Regions from separate parts of the Streptomyces sp. NBC_00887 genome, predicted to be linked through region 4. Evidence: riboswitches for the same ligand, from Rfam matches in the RefSeq annotation. Region 4 holds a riboswitch; each other region holds the start of a gene.
The links. Region 4 has a riboswitch for cyclic di-AMP ahead of OG844_RS40675 (C40 family peptidase). Riboswitches for the same ligand answer to the same signal wherever they lie in the genome.
Positions count from the first base shown of each region.

Region 1: linked by a shared signal. The riboswitch ahead of OG844_RS23025 (NlpC/P60 family protein) and the one ahead of OG844_RS40675 (C40 family peptidase) in region 4 are both predicted to bind cyclic di-AMP.
Region 2: linked by a shared signal. The riboswitch ahead of OG844_RS17930 (transglycosylase SLT domain-containing protein) and the one ahead of OG844_RS40675 (C40 family peptidase) in region 4 are both predicted to bind cyclic di-AMP.
Region 3: linked by a shared signal. The riboswitch ahead of OG844_RS04935 (C40 family peptidase) and the one ahead of OG844_RS40675 (C40 family peptidase) in region 4 are both predicted to bind cyclic di-AMP.

Region 1 covers NZ_CP108788.1:5,076,623-5,084,044, reverse strand. The annotation lists gene OG844_RS23045 (LuxR C-terminal-related transcriptional regulator) at 1-64, shown strand, start outside; gene OG844_RS23040 (GNAT family N-acetyltransferase) at 99-860, opposite strand; gene OG844_RS23035 (NlpC/P60 family protein) at 908-1,978, opposite strand; gene OG844_RS23030 (hypothetical protein) at 2,332-2,685, shown strand; gene OG844_RS23025 (NlpC/P60 family protein) at 2,804-3,958, opposite strand; cyclic di-AMP (ydaO/yuaA leader) riboswitch at 3,957-4,117, opposite strand; gene pcrA (DNA helicase PcrA) at 4,376-6,814, shown strand; gene OG844_RS23015 (peptidoglycan DD-metalloendopeptidase family protein) at 6,818-7,422, opposite strand, start outside.
Region 2 covers NZ_CP108788.1:3,939,944-3,947,365, forward strand. The annotation lists gene OG844_RS17905 (SIS domain-containing protein) at 96-989, shown strand; gene OG844_RS17910 (hypothetical protein) at 1,066-1,650, opposite strand; gene OG844_RS17915 (DedA family protein) at 1,977-2,639, shown strand; gene OG844_RS17920 (sensor histidine kinase) at 2,723-3,913, shown strand; gene OG844_RS17925 (response regulator) at 3,913-4,548, shown strand; gene OG844_RS17930 (transglycosylase SLT domain-containing protein) at 4,646-5,503, opposite strand; cyclic di-AMP (ydaO/yuaA leader) riboswitch at 5,508-5,692, opposite strand; gene OG844_RS17935 (hypothetical protein) at 6,049-6,285, shown strand; gene OG844_RS17940 (flavodoxin family protein) at 6,368-6,820, opposite strand; gene OG844_RS17945 (hypothetical protein) at 6,813-7,205, shown strand; gene OG844_RS17950 (thioesterase II family protein) at 7,315-7,422, shown strand, end outside.
Region 3 covers NZ_CP108788.1:1,091,532-1,098,953, reverse strand. The annotation lists gene OG844_RS04965 (8-amino-7-oxononanoate synthase) at 1-947, shown strand, start outside; gene OG844_RS04960 (DUF397 domain-containing protein) at 940-1,161, opposite strand; gene OG844_RS04955 (helix-turn-helix domain-containing protein) at 1,193-2,050, opposite strand; gene OG844_RS04950 (ATP-binding protein) at 2,283-2,714, shown strand; gene OG844_RS04945 (LysR family transcriptional regulator) at 2,717-3,634, opposite strand; gene OG844_RS04940 (LysE family translocator) at 3,707-4,345, shown strand; gene OG844_RS04935 (C40 family peptidase) at 4,414-4,884, opposite strand; cyclic di-AMP (ydaO/yuaA leader) riboswitch at 4,887-5,060, opposite strand; gene OG844_RS04930 (haloalkane dehalogenase) at 5,541-6,413, opposite strand; gene OG844_RS04925 (pyridoxamine 5'-phosphate oxidase family protein) at 6,446-6,850, opposite strand; gene OG844_RS04920 (NAD(P)-dependent oxidoreductase) at 6,847-7,422, opposite strand, start outside.
Region 4 covers NZ_CP108788.1:8,907,977-8,915,398, forward strand. The annotation lists gene OG844_RS40660 (ATP-binding protein) at 1-300, shown strand, start outside; gene OG844_RS40665 (LysR family transcriptional regulator) at 303-1,220, opposite strand; gene OG844_RS40670 (LysE family translocator) at 1,293-1,931, shown strand; gene OG844_RS40675 (C40 family peptidase) at 2,000-2,470, opposite strand; cyclic di-AMP (ydaO/yuaA leader) riboswitch at 2,473-2,646, opposite strand; gene OG844_RS40680 (haloalkane dehalogenase) at 3,127-3,999, opposite strand; gene OG844_RS40685 (pyridoxamine 5'-phosphate oxidase family protein) at 4,032-4,436, opposite strand; gene OG844_RS40690 (NAD(P)-dependent oxidoreductase) at 4,433-5,125, opposite strand; gene OG844_RS40695 (TetR/AcrR family transcriptional regulator) at 5,201-5,887, shown strand; gene OG844_RS40700 (hypothetical protein) at 5,895-6,203, opposite strand; gene OG844_RS40705 (ATP-dependent Clp protease proteolytic subunit) at 6,210-6,845, opposite strand.

The DNA.
Region 1 (7,422 bases), 3.8 Mb from region 4:
GAAGCTCCAGCTGTCCAACCGGCACGAGTTGACGCGGTGGGCGACGGCACGGCGGCTGGTCTGAGGCCGACCGGCCATCGGAGGGCGGTCGGTCCGAGTCAGTGGCCTTCCGCCGCGAGCGAGATGTTGGTCTTCTCGCCGATCCTGCGGTAGCCGATGCCCGCGTAGATCCGTTCGACCTCGGGGCTTCCCGGCTCCAGCCAGACGGTGGAGCAGCCGCGCTCGAAGGCCGTCGTGGTCAGCCAGGCGGAGAGCGCGGCGCCGATGCCCCGGCGACGGAAGGCGTCGGCCACGGCGAGGCCGGCCAGTTCGCTGATGCCGTCGACGGGGACCGAGCAGCCGCCCGCTCCGGCGGGCTCGTCGCCGAGCAGGGCCAGCGCCGCGACGCCGTTGCCGGCCACCGCACCGCGCAGCCAGGCGATCCCGCCCTCGTCGGGGCAGCCTTCGCCGCCGAAGCCCGTGTGCTGGACCGCGGCGGCCGCGGTGAACTCCGCATCGGTGACGGGTTCGGACACGCGGAGCCCGTCCACCGGCTTCGGCGGCAGGAGACCCGCCGGGGTGCAGGCCAGTACCGGGGCGTGCATCTCCACGGTGAAGCCGGCAGCCAGCAAGGCCGGTTCGACGGCAGGGGCCCAGGAGGGCAGGAACTCCAGGCGCGGCAGCCGGTCGCGCTCCCGGAAGGCCACGACGAGGTCGTCGATGTCCCCGGCAGTGGGGTCCGCGCCCTGGTCGGGGATGGCGTAGTTGGCGTACTTCAGTTCCCAGCCCGGGTTGTGGCGCACCGTGAAGGGGCCCACCCGGTAGTGGCCGGAGGAGCGGAGGGTGAGCGTTCGCACGTAGTTCTGGACATCGGTGTCCATCGGCACGGGGAGCCTTCTCTCTCTCGCTGGGCCGGTCGGCGCGGAGCCTATGCCACCCGGGTCGCTCCCGCGAAAGGCATTTCGGTGATCGGTGCGATGCGCACCGGAGCGCCGGGGCGGGGGGCGTGGATCATCTGTCCGCCGCCGATGTACAGCCCGACGTGTGTGACACCCGAGTAGAAGAAGACCAGGTCGCCCGGGGCCAGTTCGGAGCGGGAGACGCGGCTGCCCGCGTTGATCTGCGTGTAGGTGGTGCGGGGCAGCGAGACGCCGGCGGCGCGCCAGGCGGCCTGGGTGAGGCCGGAGCAGTCGAAGGAGGACGGGCCGGTGGCGCCCCAGACGTACGGCTTGCCCAGTGCCCCGTAAGCGAAGTCGACGGCCTGTGCGGCACGGGCGTTGGGGGCGCTGACGGAGCCGCGCGGGGTGCTGCGGTCGGCCCGGACGGCGCTGCCGCCGTGCTGGGCGTCGGCGGCGCGCTCGTAATCCGCGCGCTGGGCAGCCGTGAGGGTGGCCAGGAGCTTGCGGGCGTCGGCCAGCTTGGTGCGGACCGCGCTCCGGTGCTTCTTCAGCTCGGCCTGGCGGTCCGCGAGCGCGGCGATTTCCTCGTCGGCCCGGGCGCGCAGCTGGGCGACCTCGGTGAGCTGCCTGCGGACGCCGTTGACCGCGCCGGCCTGCCGGTCCCCGGTCCGGTCCAGGTAGGAGGCGCGCTCCAGGTACTGGTCGGGGTCGGAGGAGAGCGCCAGCTGGACGGCGGGGTCGAGCCCGCCGCTTCGGTACTGCGCGGCGGCGAACGAGCCGAGGGCGTCGCGCGCGGCGTTGAGGCGCTCCGTCCGGCGGGCGGCCTCGTCGCGCAGGGCGTCCAGGGACTTCGCGGTCGCGGTCGCCTTCTCCTTCGCGCCGTTGTACTGCTCGGTGGCGACCTCGGCCTCGTGGTACAGCCGGTCGACCTCGGACTTCACCTGGGCCGGGGTGAGCTGGGGCTCGGCCTGGGCGGCGCCCTCGAAGGCGGTCGCGGTAGCCGCCCCGGCGAGGGCCAGAGTGGCGGCGGTGCGGGCAGCGGGCCCGGTGAACGGGCTCTGCTTGGGTTTGCGGTGAGCGGCTTTGCGTTGGGCGGCCACGGGGGCGCGGGTCCTTCCGTTCGACTGCCCGTCGGGGGGTACCGGCGGGCCCGCCGGTACCGGTGCCGGGCCACCACAGGGGGAGTGGCCCGCCACCGGAACCTGGCGGGGTGACCGGGGTGCCGCCCGGTACGGGAGCGGCGGTGGAGAGTCGGTCACCTGGGAGGGACGCTAAACCCGAGGCACGGGCAGGAGTCGTAATGACAGCTATTGCCTCAATCTGACGTTTCGATCTCTGCAAGTGACCGGAAAAACCAGCTGTAGTCGGGCAATTCGCTCGGGTCGAGAGCGAAGCCGTAAGGAAGTAGTACCTGGCCGAAGAGTGGTGATATGGCCGCGGCTACGCTGCGGCCATGGACGTACTCATCAATGTGTTCGTGGCCCTGCACATCATCGGGATCGCCTCCCTGCTGGGCGGATTCCTCACCCAGATGAAGGCCGTGGGGGAGGGCGCCGCGCGCTTCGGGCCGGCGATGCTGCACGGTGCGCTGACGATGCTCGTCACGGGTGTCGCCCTGGTCGGGCTCAACCAGGCGGACGACCAGCCGGTGAACAATGTCAAGATCGGCATCAAGCTGCTGATCCTGGTCGTGATCCTGGCGCTCGTCTATGTGAAGCGCGACGAGGAGAAGGTCGACAAGGGCGCCTTCATGGCGGTCGGCGGGCTGACGGTCGCCAACATCTTCATCGCCACGCTCTGGACCTGACCGGGCAGCCGCAGGGCCCGGTGTCCGCCGGGCGCCGCCACCCCGGCCGTGACGGGCAGCCCCACGGGCCCGGTGTCCGCCGGGCCCGTAGGCAGCTCCGTCTGTGCGCTCCGTACCGCTACGCCGGGCGCACGCTGCCGTAGATCGGCATGTAGTAGATCGACTCCTCGCGCACGTTCGCGCCCGGCTTCGGCGCGTGGATCATCATCCCGTCGCCCTTGTAGATGCCGACGTGGCTGATGTCGTCGTAGAAGAAGACCAGGTCCCCCGGCTTCAGATCGGCGGTGGCCACCCGGGTGCCGACCTCGACCTGGTCCCAGGTGGTGCGGGGCAGGTCGACGCCCGCCGCCTTCCACGCGGCCTGCGTCAGCCCGGAGCAGTCGTACGAGGACGGGCCCGTCGCCCCCCAGACGTACGGCTTGCCGATCTGGTCCCGGGCGAAGGCCAGGACCTTGTCCGCCTTCGAGGCGTAGCTGCTGTCGGATCCGGTGCCGGTGCCGGTGCCGGTGCCCGCCTCCTCCTTCGAGGCCTCCTCGGCCGCCCGGTCCGCCTCCGCCTTCGCGGTGGCGGCCTGCTCGCGCGCGAGCTCCTCCGCCTTGCGCCTGGCCTCCGCCTCCTTCTTGCGCTCCAGCTCCGCGAGCCGCGCCTTCTCCTCGGCGGTCAGCTCCGACAGCAGCGTGCGCGCCTCGGCCAGCTTGTTCTGCACCTGCTGCTTGCTGGTGCGCAGCGTGGTCTGCGACTCGGTGAGCGTCTGCAGGCTCTTCGTCGCCTCGACCCGCTTGGTCGCCGCCTCGCTCTGCTGCGTACGGAAGTCGGCGACCGCCTTCTGCTGCTGGCTGGTCATCCGGGCCATCAGCTGGTCCTGGTCGAAGTACGACTGCGGGTCGTCCGCGAGGAAGAAGGTGGCCGTGGGGGCTATCGCGCCGCTGCGGTACTGCGCGGCCGCGTAGTTGCCCAGCTCCCGGCGCGTCTCGTTCAGCTTGTCGGCGCGCTTGGCCGCGGCTTCGAGGAGCGCGTCGACCTTGGAGCGCTGCTGGGTGGAGGACGCCTTCGCCTTGTTGTACTGCTGGGTCGCCGTTCCCGCCTGGCGGTAGAGGTCGTCCACCTTCTTCTGCACTTCTTCGATGCTGGGCTTGGGCTCCGCCGGGGCGGCCGTCGCGCTCTGTGTGGAGAGCAGGGTGACGGACGCGAGTGCCGCCGTCGTGAGCCCGACGGCAGGGGAGCTGGTGCGCACACGGGTGCGCGGTTTGCGATGCGACGCCAAGGCCGGCATCTCCTTCCGTGGACCGCCTACCGGGTTAGCTGTCGGGTTCGGGCGGAACGGAAGGCTGCCCTACGGTCCAGCGGGACGGACCGATTCACCCCGGTGCTGCGTGTGGGTCCCCGGTTCCGGACTCCCGTGCGGGAGTGACGGATTCGGCGAGGGTGCCCGCGCGGCGTGGTTCGCCTCAAGGGGGTAACGGTCACCCGTCGGAGCACGCTAGCCAACCCGTGGCGTCCCTGTGAAGGTTGATGTTCGATATGCCCGATACATTTCCGTGACCTTTCCGGATTGAGTGGCCCCACAGCGGGAACAACTACTGAATCCCTACGCACTGTGGGCAATCCGTCTCGGTGCGCGCACGGATCGGGGGCATCGTGCGGAATGCGGCCCCGGGGTGTCGGTGCGGCCGCCTAGACTCGTCAGGCGATGAGCAGCCTCTTTGACGACAGTTTCCTGACCGGCCTCCAGCAAGCGGACGAGGGCCCCCCGCCACCTCCCGAGGACCACGCACCCGAAGCGGTGCCAGAGGACCTCTTCGGAGGTGTATTCGACGGGCCCCCGCCGCCGCGCGAGGCCTACTACCGCGACGGCGCCCCGCGCCCCGTCGTCGACTCCGCCGCGCTGCTCGACGGGCTGAACACCGAGCAGCGCGCCGCCGTCGTCCACGCGGGCTCCCCGCTGCTCATCGTCGCCGGGGCGGGCTCGGGGAAGACCCGGGTGCTGACGCACCGGATCGCCCATCTGCTGGCCGAGCGCGGGGTGCACCCGGGGCAGATCCTCGCGATCACCTTCACCAACAAGGCCGCGGGCGAGATGAAGGAGCGCGTCGAGCAGCTCGTCGGACCGCGCGCCAACGCCATGTGGGTCATGACCTTCCACAGCGCGTGCGTGCGGATCCTGCGCCGCGAGTCGAAGCGCCTCGGCTTCACCTCGTCGTTCTCGATCTACGACGCCGCCGACTCCAAGCGGCTGATGGCGCTGGTCTGCCGCGACCTGGACCTCGACCCGAAGCGCTATCCGCCGAAGTCGTTCACGGCGAAGGTCTCGAACCTGAAGAACGAGCTGATCGACGAGGAGACCTTCGCGGGCCAGGCCGCCGACGGCTTCGAGAAGACGCTGGCCCAGGCCTACGCGCTCTACCAGGCGCGGCTGCGCGAGGCCAACGCGCTGGACTTCGACGACATCATCATGACGACGGTGCACCTGCTCCAGGCGTTCCCCGATGTCGCCGAGCACTACCGCCGCCGCTTCCGGCACGTGATGGTCGACGAGTACCAGGACACCAACCACGCGCAGTACACCCTCGTACGCGAGCTGGTGGGCCCGGCGGGCGAGGCCGACGCCCCGGGTGAGCTGTGCGTCGTCGGTGACGCGGACCAGTCGATCTACGCCTTCCGCGGCGCGACCATCCGCAACATCCTCCAGTTCGAGGAGGACTACCCGGACGCGAAGACGATCATGCTGGAGCAGAACTACCGTTCCACGCAGACGATCCTGTCCGCGGCCAACGCCGTCATCGAGCGCAACGAGAGCCGCCGCCCCAAGAACCTCTGGACGAATGCGGGCGCCGGCACCCGGATCACCGGATACGTCGCCGACACCGAGCACGACGAGGCACAGTTCGTCGCCGACGAGATCGACCGGCTGACGGACGCCGGGGACGCGAAGGCGGGCGACGTCGCCGTCTTCTACCGGACGAACGCCCAGTCCCGTGTCTTCGAAGAGATCTTCATCCGCGTCGGGCTGCCCTACAAGGTCGTCGGCGGAGTGCGCTTCTACGAGCGCAAGGAGGTCAGGGACGTCCTGGCCTACCTCCGGGTCCTCTCCAACCCCGAGGACACCGTCCCGCTGCGACGCATCCTCAACGTGCCGAAGCGGGGCATCGGCGACCGGGCCGAGGCGATGATCGACGCCCTGTCGATGCGCGAGAAGATCTCCTTCCCGCAGGCGCTGCGCCGCGTCGACGAGGCGTACGGCATGGCGGCACGCTCGTCCAACGCGGTGAAGCGGTTCAACACGCTGATGGAGGAGCTCCGCACGATCGTGGAGTCCGGCGCCGGACCGGCGGTCGTGGTGGAGGCCGTCATGGAGCGGACCGGCTATCTCGCCGAACTCCAGGCGTCCACCGACCCGCAGGACGAGACCCGCATCGAGAACCTCCAGGAGCTCGCCGCCGTCGCCCTCGAGTTCGAGCAGGAGCGGGCCGAGGAGGAGGGCGCGGGCACGCTCGCCGAATTCCTGGAGAAGGTCGCGCTCGTCGCCGACGCCGACCAGATCCCCGACGAGGACGAGGACGGCTCCGGCGTCGTCACGCTGATGACACTGCACACCGCCAAGGGCCTCGAATTCCCGGTGGTGTTCCTGACCGGCATGGAGGACGGCGTCTTCCCGCACATGCGCGCGCTGGGACAGGTGAAGGAGCTCGAGGAGGAGCGCCGGCTCGCCTATGTGGGCATCACGCGTGCCCGTGAGCGGCTGTATCTGACCCGGGCCGCGATGCGCAGTGCGTGGGGTCAGCCCTCGTACAACCCGCCGTCGCGGTTCCTGGAGGAGATCCCCGACCAGCACCTGGACTGGAAGCGCAAGGGGCCGATGGCGGCTCCGGCGGGACCCACGTCGGGGATCACGTCGTCGCTGTCCTCGTCGCGCTCCAAGTCGGGGCCCTCGGGCTTCGCGACCCGGCGCACCTCGGACAAGCCGGTGGCCACCCTGGTCGTCGGGGACCGCGTCACGCACGACCAGTTCGGACTTGGCACGGTGACGGCGGTCGAGGGGTTCGGCGACCAGGCGAAGGCGACGGTCGACTTCGGGGACGAGCGGCCGAAGAAGCTCCTCCTGCGGTACGCGCCGGTCGAGAAGCTGTAGGACTCAGTTGGGGTTGAGGCCGTGGCTGCGGAGCCACGGCGTCGGGTCGATCGCCGCGCCGCCGCCGGGCCGCACCTCGAAGTGCAGGTGCGCGCCTGTTGAGTTGCCGGAGTCCCCGGCATACCCGATCACGTCGCCCGCCTTGACCGAGCCCGACCGGATCCTGGTGGTGCTGAGGTGGCAGTACCAGGTCTCGGTGCCGTCAGACGCGGTGACGATGGCCATGTTCCCGTAGGCGCTGTTCCACTGGGTGCGCACGGTGCCGTCGGTCGCCGCCATCACGGGAGTGCCGTACGCGACGGGGAAGTCGATGCCCGTGTGGACGGACATCCAGTTCACTCCGGCCTGGCCGTAGTACGCGCTGAGGCCGTGCTGCTTGACCGGGAGGACGAACTTGGGGCGCGCGGCCTCGCGGCGGGCGGCCTCTTCCGCGCGCTTCTTCTTCTCGGCGGCCTGCCGCTCCTTCAGGTCGATGCGCTCCTGGGTGCGGCTGGCGCGGTCCGCGAAGTTCTCCGCGTCGGCGCTGAGGTTGGCGAGCTGGGTGTCCAGCTTGTTGTTGGCCACGACGGGCTTGACGGTGCCCGGGTCGGCGGCAGCCACGGTCGTGG
Region 2 (7,422 bases), 5.0 Mb from region 4:
GAACACGCAAGCAAAGATTTCTTGCACCCGGGCCGGACCCGGCCCGGGTCGGCCCAGGCGCGAACGAACAGCGGAAGCGGAAGCGGAGCCCAGACGTGTCCCATGTCGAGACCGAGACAGCCGGCCAGCCCGAGTGCTGGCGTCGCGCCGCGGAGGTCGCAGCCGAGCGTGCGGCGGTCCTGCCCGCGACCGGTGAGCGCATCGCCGTCGTGGGCTGCGGCACGTCGTTCTACATGGCGCAGGCCTACGCCGCGCTACGCGAGGAATCCGGCCAGGGAGAGTCCGACGCCTTCGCCGCCTCGGAGTTCCCCATGGGCCGCAGCTACGACCGGGTCGTCGCCCTGACGCGTTCGGGGACCACGACCGAGGTGCTCGACCTGCTGACCCGGCTGAGCGGCGCCACACCCACCGTCGCCGTCACCGCCGACCCGGACACCCCTGTGATGACGGCGGCCGACGAGGTGGTCGTGCTCGACTTCGCCGACGAGAAGTCCGTCGTGCAGACGCGCTTCGCCACCACGGCGCTCACCCTGTTCCGTGCCCATCTCGGGCTGCACACCGACGACGCGGTACGGGACGCGGAGACCGCACTGGCCGAACCGTTGCCCGAAGGACTGCTGGACTGCACCCAGTTCAGCTTCCTGGGACGGGGCTGGACCGTCGGTCTCGCCAACGAGGCGGCGCTCAAGATGAAGGAGGCGTCGCTCTCCTGGACCGAGTCCTACCCGGCGATGGAGTACCGCCACGGTCCGATCAGCATCGCCACCACCGGGACGGCGACCTGGATGATCGGCTCCGCGCCCCAGGGCCTGGCGGAGCAGGTGCTGGCCACCGGCGCCCGCTGGGTCGAGAGCGGCCTGGACCCGCTGGCCGATCTGGTCCGGGTCCAACGCCTGGCGATCGCGCGTGCGGTGGCCGGTGGCCTCGACCCCGACCTTCCCCGCCACCTGACCCGGTCGGTGGTCCTCGACGCGGCTGCCGGAGCCTGACCGGCACGCCGACGGACCGTGCGGCGGGCGGGTGTTCCGCCCGCCGCACGGTCCGTCACACGGCCGCAGGACGCGGTCAGGCCCCTTCGAAGTAGGCGTCCAGGACGGCGTCGAGTTCCGCCGTCCACTCCTTGAGGCTGCTCCTCGCTCCGGCCTCGACCTCGGCGTTGAACCACCGGCGGCTGGACAGGTGCACCGTGACCGTGAACCGGCGCCCGAAGCGGCCGGTCCTGACCTCGACCGCGCCGATCTCCGCCCAGTCGAACTCCGCCTCCTGGTCGTCCAACCGGAACCGGACACCCTCGCGGGCCACCCTGATGGATCCGCGCCGGTCGCTGACCTCGAAGACCGGCCCGTCCGCCTCGTCCGACGACTCCGCCTCGTCCGACGACTCCGCGGTGTCCGAGGACTCCGCGGACTCTTTCGGCGCTTCCCGGCTGTCAGGCTTCGACTTCGCGTCCTGCGGCGTCTCCGCCCCGTCGGCGACAGCCGTGGAATCGTCCCCGTCGGCGCCCTTCTCGAGCACGGCGGACTCCTCCGCCGCCTTCTCCGCATCCCCCTCCGTCCGCGCGGGGGCAGGGGCCGTCAGGCCGGGGATGTACGCCGGGTCTGTTCCCGCGGCGAACTCGGGCTTGGTGTTCGAATCTATGCGCTGCTCCACGGCGGGCAGTATGGACGACGAACCTGTACGAGACCAGTCACAGCGGTCCGGACGGCGCGGACGCGCCCCTGCCGGAAGGCGGCCGCCCGGCGCCCGGCCCGGTCGGCGGAGCCACCGGGCGCACAGCCGAGGACCTGCCCGATGCCGGGACCGGTCCCCTGCCCGGCTCTCGCCCCGCCCTGCGGGAAACCGCAGGGCGCCCCGTGCGGTGAACCCCAACGGCCTTGACGGCGACCCTCGTACCGGCGCCGTGCCGCGCTCCCTAGCGTTCCTGGAGAGGCGTGGCGGACCCCGCGCGTCTCGTGCCGCCGGCCAGGAGACCGCTCATGGATCACGCACCGCTTGCCCTCCCCCAGGAACCCGCTGCCGGTATCGCCGGCTGGGCGGCCGATCTCGTGGACACCCTGGGTGCTCCCGGGGCGGGCCTCGCCGTCGCCCTGGAGAACCTCTTCCCGCCGCTGCCGAGCGAGGTCATCCTCCCGCTGACCGGATTCGCGGCCGGACAGGGTGTCATCGGTCTGACGTCCGCCCTGTTCTGGACGACGCTCGGTTCGGTCGTGGGCGCCGTGGTCCTGTACGGAATCGGGACGCTCTTCGGCCGCGACCGGGTCCACGCGGTCTGGGCGAGGCTGCCGCTGGTCCAGCCCGCCGATCTCGAACGTACGGAGCAGTGGTTCGCCCGGCACGGCACCAAAGCGGTGCTGCTCGGCCGCATGGTGCCGGTGTTCCGGAGCCTCATCTCCGTACCGGCCGGCGTGGAGCGCATGCCCTTCGCTCTCTTCGTCGTCCTGACGGCCCTGGGGAGCCTGATGTGGAACTCGGTTCTGGTGATGGCCGGTTACTGGCTCGGCGACCGGTGGAACACCGTGGAGGCCTACGTCGGAGTGCTGTCCAAGGCCGTCGTCGTTCTCGTCCTGGTGGCCTTCGCCGGGTACGTCGGGGTACGGCTGCGCTCCCGCGACCGGGGGCAGCACCGCCGTACCCCGTGAGCTCCCGGCCGCCCGCGGCACGATCATGTTCCGCCGGTATCGTGTGGCCCGCGCCTGTCCCGGTATCCCTGCAGGAGGACGTCATGGACGACGCGGCACGCCCGCTCCGGGACTCCGGGGGCGCCGGGGTCGTCCCCGCGGCACAGTCGTTCCCGCTTCCGCGCCGAGCCGCCGGCGCCCTGCTCGGCTGCTGCACCGCGCTCCTGGGCCTGCTGTACTTCGCGGTTCCGGGCGCGGCGCTGGGACCGTTCCTCCTGTGGCCCCGTACGCACGGCCGCGCGCTCGCCCTGCTGGCCGGTGGGGCCCGTGGGCTCGCGGAGCTGGAGCGGTGGCGGCGCGGTGTCTTCTTCGGTGACGTGTTCCCCGCACACAGCCTGTCCGGGCGGGCCGTCCTGCGCTTCGTCGCCGCACGTACCTGGACCGGCATCCTGTTCGCCTTCGTGACCGGGCTGCTCGTGTTCGGGGCGGTACTGGCCGGGCTCCTGGCCGCCGGGGTGGTCCGGTCGACCACGAGCTGGCAGGAGCTGCTGCCCCAGGCCGCCCTCGGCGGTGTCCTGCTCTTCCTCGACCTGCAGGGGCTCGTCTCCCTCGACGCCCTCGACGCCCGCCTGGCCCGTGAACACTTCGGGCCCTCCGCGCGGGAACTGCTGGAGCAGCGCATCGACGAACTGGCCGCCAGCCGTGCCGGAGTCCTCGAAGCGGTCGACACGGAGCGCCGCCGCATCGAACGCGATCTGCACGACGGCGTCCAGCAGCGGCTCGTCGCGCTGGCCATGCTCCTGGGCCGCGCCCGCCGCAACCGGACGCCGGAACAGGCCGAAGCGCTGCTGCGACAGGCGCACAAGGAGTCGAGGGACGTCCTCACGGAGCTACGGGAAGTGGCCTGGCGGGTCTATCCGTCGGCACTGGACAGTCTGGGTCTCGAGGAGGCGCTCGGCGGCGTGGCCGAGCGGTGCGTGATCCCGCTGCGCATGGAGTTCGATCTCGCGGTGCCGCTGCCCCGTCCGGTGGAGACCGCCGCGTACTTCGTGGTCTCGGAGGCGGTCACCAACGCCGCGAAGCACTCCGGTGCCACGCACATCTCCGTCACCGTCCGGGGCGACGGCAACCGGGTGTCGGTGCGGGTCCGGGACAACGGCACCGGCGGTGCGGATCCCGCGGGCAGCGGGCTGACCGGGCTACGGAGCCGGGTCGACGCGCTCGACGGCCTGCTGCACATCGAAAGCCCTCCGAAGGGACCGACCACCATCACCGCGGAGCTGCTGTGCGCGTAATGCTCGCCGAGGACTCGACGCTGCTCCGGGAGGGCCTCGTCCGGCTGCTGGCGGAGGAGGGGCACGACGTCCTCGCCGCGGTGGGCGACGGAACGTCCCTCATCCAGGAGGCCGGGGCGCGGACACCGGACCTCGTCGTCGTCGACATCCGGATGCCTCCCACCCACACCGACGAGGGGCTGCGGGCCGCCCTGGAGATCCGCGAGCGGTGGCCGGCGGTCGGCGTACTGGTGCTGTCCCAGCATGTCGAGCGCACCTATGCGGCCCGGTTGCTGTCAGGGGGCGCCGAGCGGGTGGGGTACCTGCTGAAGGACCGGGTCGCGCAGGTCGACGAGTTCCTCGACGCACTGGAGCGGATCCGGGCGGGAGGTGTGGTGCTCGACCCGGAGGTCGTACGGCAGCTGGTGCTCCGCAGTACCCACAGCGATCCGCTGGCCGGGCTGACGCCCCGGGAACGCACGGTCCTGCAGGAACTGGCGCAGGGCCGCACCAACGCCGCCATCGCGCAGCGGCTGCACCTGTCGCTGAGTTCGGTCGAGAAGCACCTCGGCTCCGTCTTCGACAAGCTGGAGCTGCCGAGCACCACGGAGTACAGCCGCCGGGTCCTCGCGGTGCTGCACTACCTGAAGTCGTAGGACCGGCGCAGGAGGCCGGGACACACGGACGGGTGGTGCGGATTCGTCCGAACCCGCACCACCCGTCGATCGTGCTCAGCTGTCACACAGCCGTGTGTCAGTAGGCCCCGAAGACGTTGTCGATCGAGCCGTACCGGTCTGCGGCGTAGTTGCACGCTGCGGTGATGTTGGCGACCGGGTCATAGCTGTCGGTCGACGTACCGGGCACGTGGTAGGCCTCGAAGGTCGGGTCGATGACCTGCAGCAGGCCCTTGGACGGGATGCCCGCGGCGGCGTTCGAGTCCCAGTTGTTGATGGCGAGCGGGTTGCCCGAGGACTCACGCATGATGTTGCGGTGGATGCCGTCGTAGCTGCCGGGGATGCCGTGCTCGGCCATGACCGCCAGCGACTCCTTGATCCAGCCGTCGAGGTCGTTCGTGTACGTGGCCGGCTGGGCCGCGGGAGCGGCGGCGGGCGCGCCCTGCGCGGCGAGCTTCGTGCTCGTGCGCTCCGAACGGTCGGCGCGGTCGGCGCTCTTCTCGGCGCGGTCCGAGGCGCCGGAGGCCTTGGGTTCGGCCTTACCCGACTTCGCAGCCTTGTTCTCGGCCTTGGCGCCGATGGTCAGCTTCAGACCGGGGCGAATCAGATCGGGGTTGTCGCCGACAGCCGCGCGATTGTCCTTGTACAGCTCCTGCCAGCCACCGCTCACGGAATGTCCGCGTGCGATCTTGGCGAGGGAGTCACCCAAGATCACGGAATAGGTGACGGGTGCGGACTTCTTGGCCGCAATTCCCTTTGCGGACACAGCAGTCGACGTCGACGCCTTTTCGATGGCGACCGGCTGGGCCGGTGCTGCGAAGGCGCCGGTCGCACCGATCACGGGGAGGGCCAGAGCGGCTCCGCCCGTGCTCACGGCGATGATGCCGCGGGTCAGTGAACTGGTCCTGGAACGACGGTGCTTACCCTTTGCGGGCATGGTGAATTCCTCTCCGTCGCCTGCGAAGTGAGCTGTCGGGTTCGGGCTGGAGATGCCCGGCCGCATGCGAATGCGACTTCACCCCGAGCCGATCCGGATACCGGATCGGCGCTTACCTGGGTCCCCCGCTCCTGCCGTACGTGAGTGGTCGGGTTACCGGACGGCGGCAGGATTCGGCGTTCCATCCGGAGTGAGGGTGACCGTAGGCGAGAAATAGCGAAAGGAACAAGCCCCGAATTGGTGATCACAATTCATTCGCAAGATCGATCGATGGAAATTCGTGTAATCGACCCCACACGGCGAAGCCAACTTTCTTGGCGCACAAGGGGACCGGCCGACGGCTGTCGACGTCGTCGGCGTGACAGGTGACGCTGGTCACTGAGTCCGATAAGGGCGATTTGCTCTGTGCCGAAAGATCACAGGCCGCACGATATGGGGCCTTATGAATGACGGGATCAATCCCAAGAATCGACTAAATCAGGCAAACAGCTCATTGACGTCACATCTGCGCATACCGCGGCCGTCCGTGTGGAACCGATCCACGCATGACCGACAGCGCGAGCCCCAGCACCTGGAACCCGCCGATCACCGTCCTGGCCGTACAGCCGGGAGATCCGCCCTTCCGCCTCGTGGAGATCGACGGAGAGATCGTCGGCAGGGCGACGGCGATGACCGACGTGCTCGTCATCGCCAACGCGGCCGGAATCACCGTCCATGACCTCGACGACCCCGCCACGGTGCGATGGGTGGGCGGCGACAAGCTCACCTGGCGGCCACGCTGAGCAGCGGACGGTACGTCCTGCCCGGCAGAACGTGACCCGGAGCTCGCCGCCGGGCCGAACAGCGCCCGGGAGGCGCGCCGCCTCAGCCCATCAGCCCGGCGGCGACGGTCGCACCCAGTTCCCAGCACGCCTCGATGTCGGCCTTGCCCGGCTCGCCCGTGACTTTCACGGCGTCGGCCGTACGGCGCCATCCCAGGCCGGTCGTGATCGACTCCATGGCCCGCAGGGCGCCGGTGACGTCGCTGCCGCCGTGCACGTAGTAGCCGAAGGGCCGGCCGCGCGTCGCGTCCAGGCACGGGTAGTAGACCTGGTCGAAGAAGTGCTTGAGGGCGCCGGACATGTAGCCGAGGTTCGCCGGGGTCCCGAGGAGGTAGCCGTCGGCGGCGAGTACGTCGGAAGCGGTGGCGGAGAGCGCCGCGCGCCGTTCGACCCTGACCCCTTCGATCTCCTCCGTGGTCGCACCGGAGACGACGGCTTCGAACAGCGCCTGACAGTTCGGCGAGGGCGTGTGATGCACGATCAGCAGAGTGGCCACACCCAGGACCCTGCCGCCCGGAACCGCCGACTGCAAGCGAGGCACGCGCCGGCGGTGTGCACGGCTCGTCTGCGCGGCGTCCGGAGTCGCCCCGCAGGAGGCGGGTACCGCCTCGGCGTTGGCCTGCACGTCCCAGCAGATCGGCGGCGCCGCAGGCCTCGCGCTGCTCGTCGCGCTGGCGACCGCCGGCCTGCCCGGGGACGCCCCGGCCATCGTGGACGTCGCCGACGGTCTGCGCACCGCGATGTGGGTCGGCGGTGCGGCCTCGATCATCGGGGGCCTTCTCGCCTTCACTCCCGGGAAGCCGGGGACTCCCGGACCCCGGCCCGCCGTCGAGGCGCCGAGTCCGGCGATCGACGAGGTCGGGGCGCGCAGCAGCGGCTGATGGGCCTGCCCCCGACGGTTCATGGCCGGAGCCTCCCCCGGCGCCGGCCATGAACCCTTATCCTGTTCTGCCACCACCAGCACGCCCCGCCCCCCGACTTGGTGACCTCATGTCTCAGCAGCACACACATGACGACTCCTGGATACGGCGCTTCGCGCCCACCGCGCAGAGCACGGCCCAGCTCGTCTGCTTTCCGCACGCGGGAGGGTCGGCGGGG
Region 3 (7,422 bases), 7.8 Mb from region 4:
GCTCACGGCTGGTCACCGGGTCCACCGCGCTGCACGCCGAACTCGAACGCGCGCTCGCGGACTTCTGCGGGTTCGAAGCCGCCCTGGTGCTCTCGTCCGGCTATGCGGCCAACCTCGCCGCTCTCACCGCACTGACCGGACACGGCTCGCTGATCGTGTCCGACGCGGGCAACCACGCCTCGATCGTCGACGGGTGCAGGCTCTCGCGGGCCGCCACGGCGGTCGTGCCGCACGCGGACCCCGACGCCGTGCGCAAGGCGCTCCAGGCGCACGACGGACGTGCGCTGGCCGTCTCGGACTCCGTCTTCTCGGTGGACGGCGATGCCGCGCCGCTGGCGGAGCTCGCCACTGTCTGCCGCGCCGAGGGCGCGGCACTCCTCGTGGACGACGCGCACGGCCTGGGCGTGCTGGGCGAGGGCGGGCGTGGAGCGCTCGCCGCCGCCGGGCTGGCCGGCGGCGAAGGTGTCGTCGCCACGCTCACCCTCTCCAAATCCCTGGGCAGTCAGGGTGGAGCGGTCCTCGGCCCCGCCCGTGTCATCGACCATCTGGTCAACACGGCCCGCACGTTCATCTTCGACACCGGTCTCGCGCCGGCGGCGGCAGGCTCGGCCCTGGGTGCTCTGCGGCTGCTCCGCCGCGAACCGGAACGGGCGGCCAGGGCCCGGGAGGTCGCCGGCGACCTGTACGGCCGGCTGACCGCGGCAGGTCTGACAGCGGTGCGCCCCGACGCGGCGGTCGTCTCCGTCCGCGCGCCGTCCGCGGAGGCGGCGGTGCGCTGGGCGGCGGACTGCCGCACGGCCGGTCTCGCGGTCGGGTGCTTCCGGCCCCCGTCGGTACCGGACGGGATCTCCAGGCTGCGGCTGACCGCACGGGCCGACCTCAGCCGTGAGCAGATCGCGACCGCGGTGGCCACGATCGTGGCATCGGCACCCTCCGGGGTCAGCTGACCCGGCGGTCACCCAGCCCGCCGACGAAGGAGGTCCAGGCCGTCGCCGAGAAGCGCAGCGGCGGCAGGTCCACGTCCTTGGAGTCGCGTACGGCGAGCTGCCCAGCGCCGAGCCGGGCAGCTTCCACGCAGTTGTTCATCCCGGTGCTGCGGCTGCTGCGGCGCCACCGCGGTGCGTGCGCTTCGAGACGGTGCTGTGCGAGACGGTCGGACATCGTGCCCCCCTCGGGCAGTCTGTAGGTCCGGTCAGTCGCCGCGGCTGACTGCGGCGATGAGGTCCAGCGATCGCTCCGGCGACAGCGCGTGAGCCTGCATCGTGCGGAAGGCCGAGCTGTACGCCTCGAGGTCTTCTCTCCGCTCCAGATAGAGACTACTCGTCAAATGGTCAAGAACGACCACATCCAGATCAGAAATGTTCGGGAAGGAGAAGATAACGAAAGGTCCCGTGAGGCCGATATAGCTGCCGGCCTCGAAAGGCAGTAACTGCAGTTGCACGTGCGGTAGTTGAGCTGCGTGGGCCAGATGGTCCAGCTGCTCCCTCATCACCTGGGGGCCGCCGACTCCGCGCCGCAGCACGGCTTCGTCGAGCACGACGCTCAACTCCAGCGGGCGCTGCGCGTACAGCACCCCTTGGCGGGCGAGCCGGACCTCCACCAGGGAGTCCAGCTGTCCGGGCGGCAGCCCGTCCAGCGAGGACCGGGTCACCGCCCGTGCGTAGCCCGCGGTCTGGAGCAGCCCCGGGACCACCGAGGTCTCCAGCGTGCGGGCGGCTCCCGCCTGGGACTCCAGGCTGATGAAGTCGCGGTACTGGGGTGGGATGAGGCCCCGGTAGGCATGCCACCACCCTGTGCCCCCACCGCCCGCCGAGCCCGCGAGCACCTCCAGGAGGGACCGGAGGTGAACGTCGTCCACGTCGTAGGCGTCCAGCAACCGGGTCACATCGCCCGGAGTCACTCCGCTCGCACCCGTCTCGATCCGGCTCACCTTCGACTGGTGCCAGCCCAGCAGACGGGCTGCCTCCCGGCTGGTGAGTCCCGTGGTGTGGCGCAGACTCCGCAGCTCCTCCCCGAGCTTGCGTCGGCGTACCGCTGGGCCGTGCCGCATGCCGGCCTCCTTCCGCTCTGCGGGGAGCCGGCCCGTACCGGGTCCGGCTCGGAAGGGGGCCAGTGTTGCGCCCGTATACGGCTTCCGGGGCAGAGTTCACCGTATTGGGCGACAGATATATGCATATCTTGATGGATTGCCGTTACAGAGGGCGGCATCAGTGGCAATCTGGCGCGAAGCACAATCCAGGCCGATCGCAGGTCGGTCAGGGCGGGAAAGGGACGGCGTCGCCATGGCAGACCATCAAGAAGCAACCGCCACTCTGCCGAGCGACCCGGTCTCGGTCTCCCGGGCACGGAGGTACGTGGCCGGCGTTCTCGCCGGCTGGGGCCTCCCCGACGGGACCGACGCCGCCGACACGATCCGGCTGATCGTCTCGGAGCTCGCCACCAACGCCGTCCAGCACACCTTCGGGCAGTCGCCCACCTTCACGGTGGACCTCCGCCTCGACCGGGACGTCGAACTCTATCTGGGAGTGACGGACAGTCACCCCCGCTGGCCCCAACGGCTACCCGCCGCAGTCCAGCAGGACAACGGCCGCGGGATGGTGATCATCAGGGCCCTCGCCAAGGAATGCGGCGGCCGGCTGAGCGTCAGCCCCACCCCGGACGGCGGCAAGACCGTGTCGATCGCGCTTCCCTGGGTCGTGCCCGCTCAGGCCTGACGTCACCGCGCCCCCGTGGCGCGGCCGAAGCCGCTGCGCAGCAGAGCCCTGAGTGTCGCGGCCGCGGCCGTCGACCGGTCACCGCGGTGCACCACGGAGATCGTCCGGCGGAAGGCGGAGGGGTCGAGGCGCCGCACGGCGAGTGGCGTCGGAGACATCGACGCGACCATCTCGGGCACCACCGCCACGCCTACACCCGCGCTGACCAGTGCGCACACCAGCGCGTAGCCGGGGGACTCGCACACCACGGCCGGCGTCGCCCCGGCGTCGGCCAGCGCGCGCTCCACCCCCTGTCGGGGTGGATGCGCGGGTGCGCTGCTGATCAGCGGACGGCCCGCCAGCTCGGTCACCGGGAGCCGGCCGCTGCCCTCGGACAGCGCCTGCCCCACGGCTGTGATCAGTACGAGCTCCTCGACCAGCAGAGGCTCGGCGTACACCCCGGAGGGCAGCGGATCGGCGACAGCCGGTTCGTACGCATGGGTCAGCGCCAGATCCACGTCGCCCGCGGCCACGGCTGCGACCCCGCCGGGCGGCTCGTAGTCCGTCACGGTGAGTTCCACGTCCGGGTGGGCGCGGCGGAACGCACTGAGCACCGGCGGCAGCAGATGAATACCGGCCGTGGTGAAGGTGCCGACCCGCAGCCGCCCTCCCGACAGCCCCGCGAGCCGGGCCAGCTCGTGCCGCGCCTGGTCCATCTCGTCCAGGACCCGTCGGGCACGCCCGGCCAGTAGCTCACCGGCAGCCGTCAGGCGGGCCCCGCGATGGTGGCGCACCAGCAGCGCGGCCCCGGACTCCCGCTCCAGTTTCGCGAGCTGCTGGGAGAGGGCGGGCGCGGTGTAGCCGAGCCTCGCGGCCGCCTTCGTGATCGAACCGGCCTCGGCGACCGCCACCAGTGCGGCCAGCCGCGTCGGATCGTACATAAAGCATTCCTTTTGGCAGACCCAGAAGATTGCAAGTACACGCTAAAGGGCCGGCCGGGTCAGGGTGTACCCATGGACGCACAACTTCTCGCCTTCGTCCCGGTCGCCGCGGGAATGGTCGCCCTGCCCGGCGCGGACTTCACCGTGGTCGTACGCAACGCCCTCGCCTCGCGCCGGTCAGGGATGGCTGCGGCGGTGGGTGTCGCCGGGGGGCTGCTCGTGCACACCGCGCTGGCCGTCGCCGGACTCGCGGCGGTGCTGGTGGCGGTGCCCGTCCTGTTCCGCACCGTGCAGCTGCTCGGTGGCGCCTATGTGCTCCACCTGGGGGTGAGCGCCCTGTACGCGGTCCGGCGGCGGGCGGTTGCGGGCGCCTCCGCACCGGATGAGGCGCCCGCAACCGAACGGGGGCCGGTACGGGCACTGCGCCAGGGCTTCCTGACCAACGCCCTGAACCCGAAGGCGCCTGTGCTCTTCCTCAGCCTGCTGCCCCAGTTCGTCCCCGAGGGGCAGCCGCCGCTTCCCAGAACCCTGCTGCTGGCGGCCGTGGTCGTGGTGCTGGCCCTCCTCTGGTTCCCGGCCGTGGCCCTGCTGGTGGACCGCCTCGGCCGTTGGCTGCGCCGGCCGCGTACCGCCCGCGCGATCGAGGGCGGCAGCGGCGCGGCGCTCACCGCGCTGGGGCTCGTGCTGGTGACCGGGCCCCTGCTGCACTGACTCGGCAGGACCGGCCTCCTGCGGGGCTGGCAGGGACGGCCGGCGGCGGTGTCAGCCGGGGGCAGCCGTCAGCGGACCCGCCCGTACCAGATGCTCTTCGACCAGATCCGTTCCAGCCGGACCACCGCCCCGGTCTTCGGCGAGTGCCAGATCTTGCCGCCGCCGGCGTAGATGCCCACGTGGTAGACGCTCCGGCCCGCGTGGAAGAAGACCAGGTCGCCGCGCCGCCGTTGCGACGAGGAGATGTGGCGGGTCTTGTTGTACTGCTGCTGGGCCGTGCGGGGGAGCTTCTTGCCCGCCTTCTTGAACGCGTAGAGCGTGAGGCCCGAACAGTCGAAGCGGTGGGGGCCGCTGGCGCCGTGCCTGTAGGGCGCTCCCTTCTTCGAGGCGGCGATGTCGAGCGCCCTCGTCGAGTGGGTAGCGGCCCCGGCCTCGTTGACGAGGCCGGGGGCGAGCATGGTGGTACCTACAGCGAATGTGAGAACCGAGGCCGTACCGACCCGGGCGAAAAGAGACGGGACATGAACCTGCGCAGTCATGCGCAACCCTTCGTCAGCCGCCTGTGAAGGATGACCTGTCGGGTTCGGGCTGGCGAAGTTGCCCGGCCGCACTTGGCGGCTTCACCCCGAGGGTCGAAGGGATATCCCGTCGACCCGTTGTGCTCGGGTCCTCCACTCCTGCCGATCCACTTCTGTCGACCAGGCATCCGGACAGCGGCAGGACTCGGCGTCCGCCCGGACCGCCCCGTCGCGGTGGCGGGGGCTTGTCGTCTCAGGGATCTTTACTCACGGGCTGCCGGATTTCCGCGGTGAAGGTTGTTTTGTGAGAGTCATCACGACTGATCCGTTCGGGTGGACGGGGCGGGACCGAAGCTGAGGCGACGCTGTGTGACCGGCCTCGTACCAGCAGCGGAACGGTGAATTCCACTCAGTGTCCGCGCGCACTGCGCAAGTTGAGCTGTCCCCCGTGAGGGGGATGGTCTACGCCGAACGGGTGAGTAAAATTGATCTGCGCATCGGGCGTGTCCGGCTTCGGGGGCATCGGTGCAGCCGTTGACGGAACTGTTCGAAGATCTGGCGGCTCGGGGCAGCCGAGGGTTCCGTAGCCCGGGTGTTCGACGGTGGCGGTGAGCGAGGCGCGTGCACCCCTCGGCGGGAGACGGGCCGGTGACCGTCCTTCCGCAATTCGAGGACGTCTACGGGCGTGCCAGCCCGTGGCGGTCGGCCCAGACGTTGATCGCCCCGGCCAGGTCCGCGGGGCGGTCCTCCGGGGAGTGGTGGCCGGCCGGCCCGTGGCGGGAGACCTCCAGACCCGCGATGTTCTCCTCGCACCAGGCGACTGCCCCCTGGTCGGTCATCGCGCCCGGACCGGGATCGAACGAGGCGAGCAGCTTGGGGACTTCGGGACTGGCGGCCAGCCAGGCGTCGTAGCGTTCGATGCGGGCCACGACGTCGGCGGGTTCGGAGTCCAGCGGCATCATGCGCGTCCACGCCAGGATCGGGCGGCGGCTGTGCGGGGTCGGGAAGGGGCGGCGGTAGACCTCGAGATCGGCCGGATCCAGTGGGGTGGCGAGCGTGCCCGGGAGCCCGTCGATGAACAGCGACTTCTCCAGGATCATCTCCTCGCCCACCCCCGGGGTGCGCAGAAGAGTAAACAACTCCCTTCCGGCCGACGGGAATTCGTCGCCGACCAGCGGTTTGATGATCGCCTCGGTGAAGGCGAGGCCACGCACGCTGTCCGGGAGGCGGGCTGCGCGGTCGAAGGCGAGCGCTCCGCCCCAGTCATGGCCGACGAGGACAGCCTCGGCAAGGCCGAGGGCGTCGAACCAGGCGTCGAGGTAGCGGGCGTGGTCGTCGAAGGAATAGGCGAGGTCGGGCTTGCCGGAGTCGCCCATGCCGATGAGGTCGGGGGCCAGGAGACGGCGGCCGGGCGCGGCCACGCCCGGCAGGACGTTCCGCCACAGGTGCGAGGAGGTGGGGTTGCCGTGGAGGAAGACGAACGGCAGGCCGTCGGGGTCGCCGGACTCGCGGTAGTGAAGGGCGGAATCGAGGACGGGAAGGGTGGGCATCGCGGTGTCACTTCGCTTTCTGTGCGGGAGATTCAGAGATTGAGGCTCTGGACGCGGTCGACGGCCATCTCGACGACGACCAGGTCCGGCGGGGCGGGCGAGGCCGTGCGGTAGCGGTCGGTGTAGCGGCGAACGGCCTCGGCCAGGCGGGCGGGGTCGTCGGTGACGGCGGCCCGGCCTTCGAGAGTGAGCCAGCGGAAGCCGTCCGCCTGGCAGAGCGCGACACGGGCCGCAGCGCCACCTGCCGCCACGTTCCGGGCCTTGCGGGCTCCCGCCCGGGTGGTCACCCGGACGAGACCGGCGGACGCGTCGAAGGTGAAGCGGACGGGCGTGGCGTGCGGTGTCCCGTCCGGGCGGAGGGTGGTCAGCGCGGCCGTGTGGGGCAGAGCGAGGAACGCCCTTGCGGCGGCCGGCAGTCCGGCAGTCGCCCGGCTCACCTCTTCTTCACGCCCTCGTTCCAGATCAGCTTGGCGATGTTCGGTCTCACGGCAGTGGTGATGACCCCCATGGCCGTACGGACGTACCGCCGCTCCTCCAGCTCGCGCAGCATGCTCGCGGCGAGGTCGGCACGAGCGGTGAAGACGCCGTCGGCGCTGGTCTCGGCGGTGTGGTAGCGGGTGACGGCGGGGTGCTCGAAGAGGCCCGAGGGGCGGACGAGCGTCCAGTCGAGGTCGGTACGACCGATCACGGCCTCCATGCGGCGCATGTCCTCGTGCAGGGTGCGGCCGAGGCGCCGGTTGACGAGCGGGTCGAGCACATGGTTGAAGAAGTGGGCGCCGGTGGGCCGCCAGTCGGGGTCGGCGATGCTGGAGCTCACGGTGAGCAGCCGTTCGACACCGTGCCGGGCCATGGCCCGGGTGAGGGCGGTGGCGCTTGCCGAGTACGTGGTGATGTTCTCTTTGGAGAAGCGTGCGCCCAGCGCGGAGAGGACGGCGTCCGTCCCGCCGATCACGGCGTCGACGGCCTCCGGGTCGGTGGCATCGGCGACTGCCACGGTGAGGCCCGGCCG
Region 4 (7,422 bases):
CGGCTGATCGTCTCGGAGCTCGCCACCAACGCCGTCCAGCACACCTTCGGGCAGTCGCCCACCTTCACGGTGGACCTCCGCCTCGACCGGGACGTCGAACTCTATCTGGGAGTGACGGACAGTCACCCCCGCTGGCCCCAACGGCTACCCGCCGCAGTCCAGCAGGACAACGGCCGCGGGATGGTGATCATCAGGGCCCTCGCCAAGGAATGCGGCGGCCGGCTGAGCGTCAGCCCCACCCCGGACGGCGGCAAGACCGTGTCGATCGCGCTTCCCTGGGTCGTGCCCGCTCAGGCCTGACGTCACCGCGCCCCCGTGGCGCGGCCGAAGCCGCTGCGCAGCAGAGCCCTGAGTGTCGCGGCCGCGGCCGTCGACCGGTCACCGCGGTGCACCACGGAGATCGTCCGGCGGAAGGCGGAGGGGTCGAGGCGCCGCACGGCGAGTGGCGTCGGAGACATCGACGCGACCATCTCGGGCACCACCGCCACGCCTACACCCGCGCTGACCAGTGCGCACACCAGCGCGTAGCCGGGGGACTCGCACACCACGGCCGGCGTCGCCCCGGCGTCGGCCAGCGCGCGCTCCACCCCCTGTCGGGGTGGATGCGCGGGTGCGCTGCTGATCAGCGGACGGCCCGCCAGCTCGGTCACCGGGAGCCGGCCGCTGCCCTCGGACAGCGCCTGCCCCACGGCTGTGATCAGTACGAGCTCCTCGACCAGCAGAGGCTCGGCGTACACCCCGGAGGGCAGCGGATCGGCGACAGCCGGTTCGTACGCATGGGTCAGCGCCAGATCCACGTCGCCCGCGGCCACGGCTGCGACCCCGCCGGGCGGCTCGTAGTCCGTCACGGTGAGTTCCACGTCCGGGTGGGCGCGGCGGAACGCACTGAGCACCGGCGGCAGCAGATGAATACCGGCCGTGGTGAAGGTGCCGACCCGCAGCCGCCCTCCCGACAGCCCCGCGAGCCGGGCCAGCTCGTGCCGCGCCTGGTCCATCTCGTCCAGGACCCGTCGGGCACGCCCGGCCAGTAGCTCACCGGCAGCCGTCAGGCGGGCCCCGCGATGGTGGCGCACCAGCAGCGCGGCCCCGGACTCCCGCTCCAGTTTCGCGAGCTGCTGGGAGAGGGCGGGCGCGGTGTAGCCGAGCCTCGCGGCCGCCTTCGTGATCGAACCGGCCTCGGCGACCGCCACCAGTGCGGCCAGCCGCGTCGGATCGTACATAAAGCATTCCTTTTGGCAGACCCAGAAGATTGCAAGTACACGCTAAAGGGCCGGCCGGGTCAGGGTGTACCCATGGACGCACAACTTCTCGCCTTCGTCCCGGTCGCCGCGGGAATGGTCGCCCTGCCCGGCGCGGACTTCACCGTGGTCGTACGCAACGCCCTCGCCTCGCGCCGGTCAGGGATGGCTGCGGCGGTGGGTGTCGCCGGGGGGCTGCTCGTGCACACCGCGCTGGCCGTCGCCGGACTCGCGGCGGTGCTGGTGGCGGTGCCCGTCCTGTTCCGCACCGTGCAGCTGCTCGGTGGCGCCTATGTGCTCCACCTGGGGGTGAGCGCCCTGTACGCGGTCCGGCGGCGGGCGGTTGCGGGCGCCTCCGCACCGGATGAGGCGCCCGCAACCGAACGGGGGCCGGTACGGGCACTGCGCCAGGGCTTCCTGACCAACGCCCTGAACCCGAAGGCGCCTGTGCTCTTCCTCAGCCTGCTGCCCCAGTTCGTCCCCGAGGGGCAGCCGCCGCTTCCCAGAACCCTGCTGCTGGCGGCCGTGGTCGTGGTGCTGGCCCTCCTCTGGTTCCCGGCCGTGGCCCTGCTGGTGGACCGCCTCGGCCGTTGGCTGCGCCGGCCGCGTACCGCCCGCGCGATCGAGGGCGGCAGCGGCGCGGCGCTCACCGCGCTGGGGCTCGTGCTGGTGACCGGGCCCCTGCTGCACTGACTCGGCAGGACCGGCCTCCTGCGGGGCTGGCAGGGACGGCCGGCGGCGGTGTCAGCCGGGGGCAGCCGTCAGCGGACCCGCCCGTACCAGATGCTCTTCGACCAGATCCGTTCCAGCCGGACCACCGCCCCGGTCTTCGGCGAGTGCCAGATCTTGCCGCCGCCGGCGTAGATGCCCACGTGGTAGACGCTCCGGCCCGCGTGGAAGAAGACCAGGTCGCCGCGCCGCCGTTGCGACGAGGAGATGTGGCGGGTCTTGTTGTACTGCTGCTGGGCCGTGCGGGGGAGCTTCTTGCCCGCCTTCTTGAACGCGTAGAGCGTGAGGCCCGAACAGTCGAAGCGGTGGGGGCCGCTGGCGCCGTGCCTGTAGGGCGCTCCCTTCTTCGAGGCGGCGATGTCGAGCGCCCTCGTCGAGTGGGTAGCGGCCCCGGCCTCGTTGACGAGGCCGGGGGCGAGCATGGTGGTACCTACAGCGAATGTGAGAACCGAGGCCGTACCGACCCGGGCGAAAAGAGACGGGACATGAACCTGCGCAGTCATGCGCAACCCTTCGTCAGCCGCCTGTGAAGGATGACCTGTCGGGTTCGGGCTGGCGAAGTTGCCCGGCCGCACTTGGCGGCTTCACCCCGAGGGTCGAAGGGATATCCCGTCGACCCGTTGTGCTCGGGTCCTCCACTCCTGCCGATCCACTTCTGTCGACCAGGCATCCGGACAGCGGCAGGACTCGGCGTCCGCCCGGACCGCCCCGTCGCGGTGGCGGGGGCTTGTCGTCTCAGGGATCTTTACTCACGGGCTGCCGGATTTCCGCGGTGAAGGTTGTTTTGTGAGAGTCATCACGACTGATCCGTTCGGGTGGACGGGGCGGGACCGAAGCTGAGGCGACGCTGTGTGACCGGCCTCGTACCAGCAGCGGAACGGTGAATTCCACTCAGTGTCCGCGCGCACTGCGCAAGTTGAGCTGTCCCCCGTGAGGGGGATGGTCTACGCCGAACGGGTGAGTAAAATTGATCTGCGCATCGGGCGTGTCCGGCTTCGGGGGCATCGGTGCAGCCGTTGACGGAACTGTTCGAAGATCTGGCGGCTCGGGGCAGCCGAGGGTTCCGTAGCCCGGGTGTTCGACGGTGGCGGTGAGCGAGGCGCGTGCACCCCTCGGCGGGAGACGGGCCGGTGACCGTCCTTCCGCAATTCGAGGACGTCTACGGGCGTGCCAGCCCGTGGCGGTCGGCCCAGACGTTGATCGCCCCGGCCAGGTCCGCGGGGCGGTCCTCCGGGGAGTGGTGGCCGGCCGGCCCGTGGCGGGAGACCTCCAGACCCGCGATGTTCTCCTCGCACCAGGCGACTGCCCCCTGGTCGGTCATCGCGCCCGGACCGGGATCGAACGAGGCGAGCAGCTTGGGGACTTCGGGACTGGCGGCCAGCCAGGCGTCGTAGCGTTCGATGCGGGCCACGACGTCGGCGGGTTCGGAGTCCAGCGGCATCATGCGCGTCCACGCCAGGATCGGGCGGCGGCTGTGCGGGGTCGGGAAGGGGCGGCGGTAGACCTCGAGATCGGCCGGATCCAGTGGGGTGGCGAGCGTGCCCGGGAGCCCGTCGATGAACAGCGACTTCTCCAGGATCATCTCCTCGCCCACCCCCGGGGTGCGCAGAAGAGTAAACAACTCCCTTCCGGCCGACGGGAATTCGTCGCCGACCAGCGGTTTGATGATCGCCTCGGTGAAGGCGAGGCCACGCACGCTGTCCGGGAGGCGGGCTGCGCGGTCGAAGGCGAGCGCTCCGCCCCAGTCATGGCCGACGAGGACAGCCTCGGCAAGGCCGAGGGCGTCGAACCAGGCGTCGAGGTAGCGGGCGTGGTCGTCGAAGGAATAGGCGAGGTCGGGCTTGCCGGAGTCGCCCATGCCGATGAGGTCGGGGGCCAGGAGACGGCGGCCGGGCGCGGCCACGCCCGGCAGGACGTTCCGCCACAGGTGCGAGGAGGTGGGGTTGCCGTGGAGGAAGACGAACGGCAGGCCGTCGGGGTCGCCGGACTCGCGGTAGTGAAGGGCGGAATCGAGGACGGGAAGGGTGGGCATCGCGGTGTCACTTCGCTTTCTGTGCGGGAGATTCAGAGATTGAGGCTCTGGACGCGGTCGACGGCCATCTCGACGACGACCAGGTCCGGCGGGGCGGGCGAGGCCGTGCGGTAGCGGTCGGTGTAGCGGCGAACGGCCTCGGCCAGGCGGGCGGGGTCGTCGGTGACGGCGGCCCGGCCTTCGAGAGTGAGCCAGCGGAAGCCGTCCGCCTGGCAGAGCGCGACACGGGCCGCAGCGCCACCTGCCGCCACGTTCCGGGCCTTGCGGGCTCCCGCCCGGGTGGTCACCCGGACGAGACCGGCGGACGCGTCGAAGGTGAAGCGGACGGGCGTGGCGTGCGGTGTCCCGTCCGGGCGGAGGGTGGTCAGCGCGGCCGTGTGGGGCAGAGCGAGGAACGCCCTTGCGGCGGCCGGCAGTCCGGCAGTCGCCCGGCTCACCTCTTCTTCACGCCCTCGTTCCAGATCAGCTTGGCGATGTTCGGTCTCACGGCAGTGGTGATGACCCCCATGGCCGTACGGACGTACCGCCGCTCCTCCAGCTCGCGCAGCATGCTCGCGGCGAGGTCGGCACGAGCGGTGAAGACGCCGTCGGCGCTGGTCTCGGCGGTGTGGTAGCGGGTGACGGCGGGGTGCTCGAAGAGGCCCGAGGGGCGGACGAGCGTCCAGTCGAGGTCGGTACGACCGATCACGGCCTCCATGCGGCGCATGTCCTCGTGCAGGGTGCGGCCGAGGCGCCGGTTGACGAGCGGGTCGAGCACATGGTTGAAGAAGTGGGCGCCGGTGGGCCGCCAGTCGGGGTCGGCGATGCTGGAGCTCACGGTGAGCAGCCGTTCGACACCGTGCCGGGCCATGGCCCGGGTGAGGGCGGTGGCGCTTGCCGAGTACGTGGTGATGTTCTCTTTGGAGAAGCGTGCGCCCAGCGCGGAGAGGACGGCGTCCGTCCCGCCGATCACGGCGTCGACGGCCTCCGGGTCGGTGGCATCGGCGACTGCCACGGTGAGGCCCGGCCGTGCGGGGAGGGAACCCGGGCGGCGGGTCACGGCGACGACCTCGTGGCCGGCCGCGAGGGCTTGTTCGGTGAGGTGGCGCCCGGTCGGTCCGTTGGCGCCGAAGACTGCGATACGCATGGTGTGGGCCATCCCTTGGTGTGGCTTCCGGAACGCCCTTGACTGTGCCGACCGCGAAACGCAGGCTCAACGCTGATGAATAACGCCGCCCCCGCCTCCGTCCGCACCCGAGGCCGCCCCCGCGGCAACCCGCCCACCCGCGAGTCGATCGTCTCGGCGGCTCGTGAACTGTTCCTGGAACGCGGCTACCGGCTCACCACCCTGCGCGCGGTCGCCGGGGCCGCCGGCGTCGACCCGGCGCTGATCGCGTACCACTTCGGCTCGAAGAAGGGCCTGTTCGCGGACGTGATGCAGTTCCAGTGCGCCAACGCGCTTGCGGTGGACGATGTCCTCGGCGGCGATACGGCAACCCTCCCCGACCGTCTGATCGACGCCGTGACGGACCTGTGGGAGGACGCTGACTTCCGGCAGCTCACCATCCGGGGCGAGGAGGCGGCCGAGGTGATCCGCGAATACCTGGAACGCGAGCTGTTGGCCCGGCTTGTTGAATTTCTCGGCGGACGCGACGCGACCGCCCGCGCCACGGCTGTGGTGACGGTTCTGGGCGGCCTCATCTACACGCGCTACCTCAACCCCCTTCCCACCCCCGCCGCACTCACCCCGTCCGAGACCCGCCGCGTCCTCACGCCGGCACTGCGCGCCGCGCTGGCCCCGAGGTCGCGCACGGCGGCGGCCGGAACGGACCGTCGCGGCTCGCCTCCCGCCGGAGGAGACGCCATGAAACGGCGTCAGGACGACTTCACGGCAAGGGAGACGGCCTGAGGAGCGGTCAACCCTCCGAAGCGGGAGGCACGGTGACCCGCTCGGCGCGCCGCTCACCGTCCAGCACCCTCAACGCCCGTGCCAGCGTGCCCGCATGGATCTGGGACTCGCCCCGCTCATGCATCAGCGCGAGGGCGTCGCGCAGGGCGGTCGCCCGTGAGGCCAGCGCCTGGGCGGCCCGGAGCGCTGCGTAGGTGTCGCTGCCGCGGGCGGGGTTGATCCGGCCGACCTGGTCGAGCACCTCCAGGTAGCAGTCGATGAACTCTCCCTCGGCGCGGGTCAGCGCGGGGAGCGGCGGAAGCTGGGGAGAGAGCAACGGGGATCACCTCGCGGGGTGTGGCGGCCGGTGCGGTGTGCGGTTCTCCGTGATGTGGTCGACCAGCCCGTACGCCTTGGCGGCCGGGGCGTCGAGGATGGTGTCCCGCTCGAGGTCGGTGCCGATGTCCTGTGCGGAACGCCCCGTGTGGCGGGCCAGCATCGCGGTGAGCGACTCTCGCTCACGCATCAGCTCGCGCGCCTTGATCTCGAGGTCGGAGGGCTGGCCCTGCACCGGCTCGTCGAGAGCCGGCTGCTGAATGACTACCCGGGCGCCGGGCAGGGCATGTCGGCGGCCGGGTGCGCCGGCTGCGAGCAGAGCGGCGGCGTAGGAGCCCGCCTGGCCGAGGCAGAAGGTCTCCACCTCGCAGATCAGGTACTGCATGGTGTCGTAGACCGCAGCCATGGCGTTGAACGAGCCGCCGGGCGAGTTGATGTAGAGGGAGACCGGCCGGTCGGGCCCGGAGTACTCCAGGTACATGAACTGCGCGATGAGGTCGGTGGCCGCGGTGTCGTCGATGGGCGTGCCGAGAAAGACGATCCGCTCGGCGAGCAGCTTCGAGTACGGATCCAGAGTCCGGGTGCCGGTCGCGGTGCGTTCGGTGAACTCGGGCAGTACATGGCGGGCGGCAGGACGGTGCACGGCGTTGCCTCTTCCTTCGAGTCCGTAAAAAATGTACAGGACGTACAGAAGCTTCGATGGGAACTATGGCTCAGGGGTCCAGGGGGAAGCAACAGGGCCGAGGCTGTTTCGCTCTCGGCGAGGGACGAAACCTGATAACCCATCACATCGGGGGCCGAGGAGGCTCGCGTTCGTGCAACCTCGACGCCGACAGGGGGCTGTGGGCGACACGCTGAGCATTCCTGGAGGGCACCGCTGTCCGCCGTACGCCGGGTGAACCTGGGGGCGTAGGGACTCCACAGGAAAGGTCGGTTCCATGTCCGAGAGTGATGCCACCACCGTCTGTACGAAGTGCGGCGGCACCATCGCCGTCTCTCCGGCCCGCCACGACCAGGCCGCACGTGTCCGCCACGTCGACGCCCCTGGCCGGCCCGAGAAGTGCCCTGGCTGGAGGGTGCTCGACAGGCGCGCGGTCTGCGGGCCCGGCGCCGCGACAGGGCCGGCGTCGACTGCCTTCGGCCCGTCGGCAGAGCGAGGGGTGCACGTTGACGTGTACCCCTCGCCTGAGGGTGCGCTGCCGTTACCGGCTCGGCTTCCG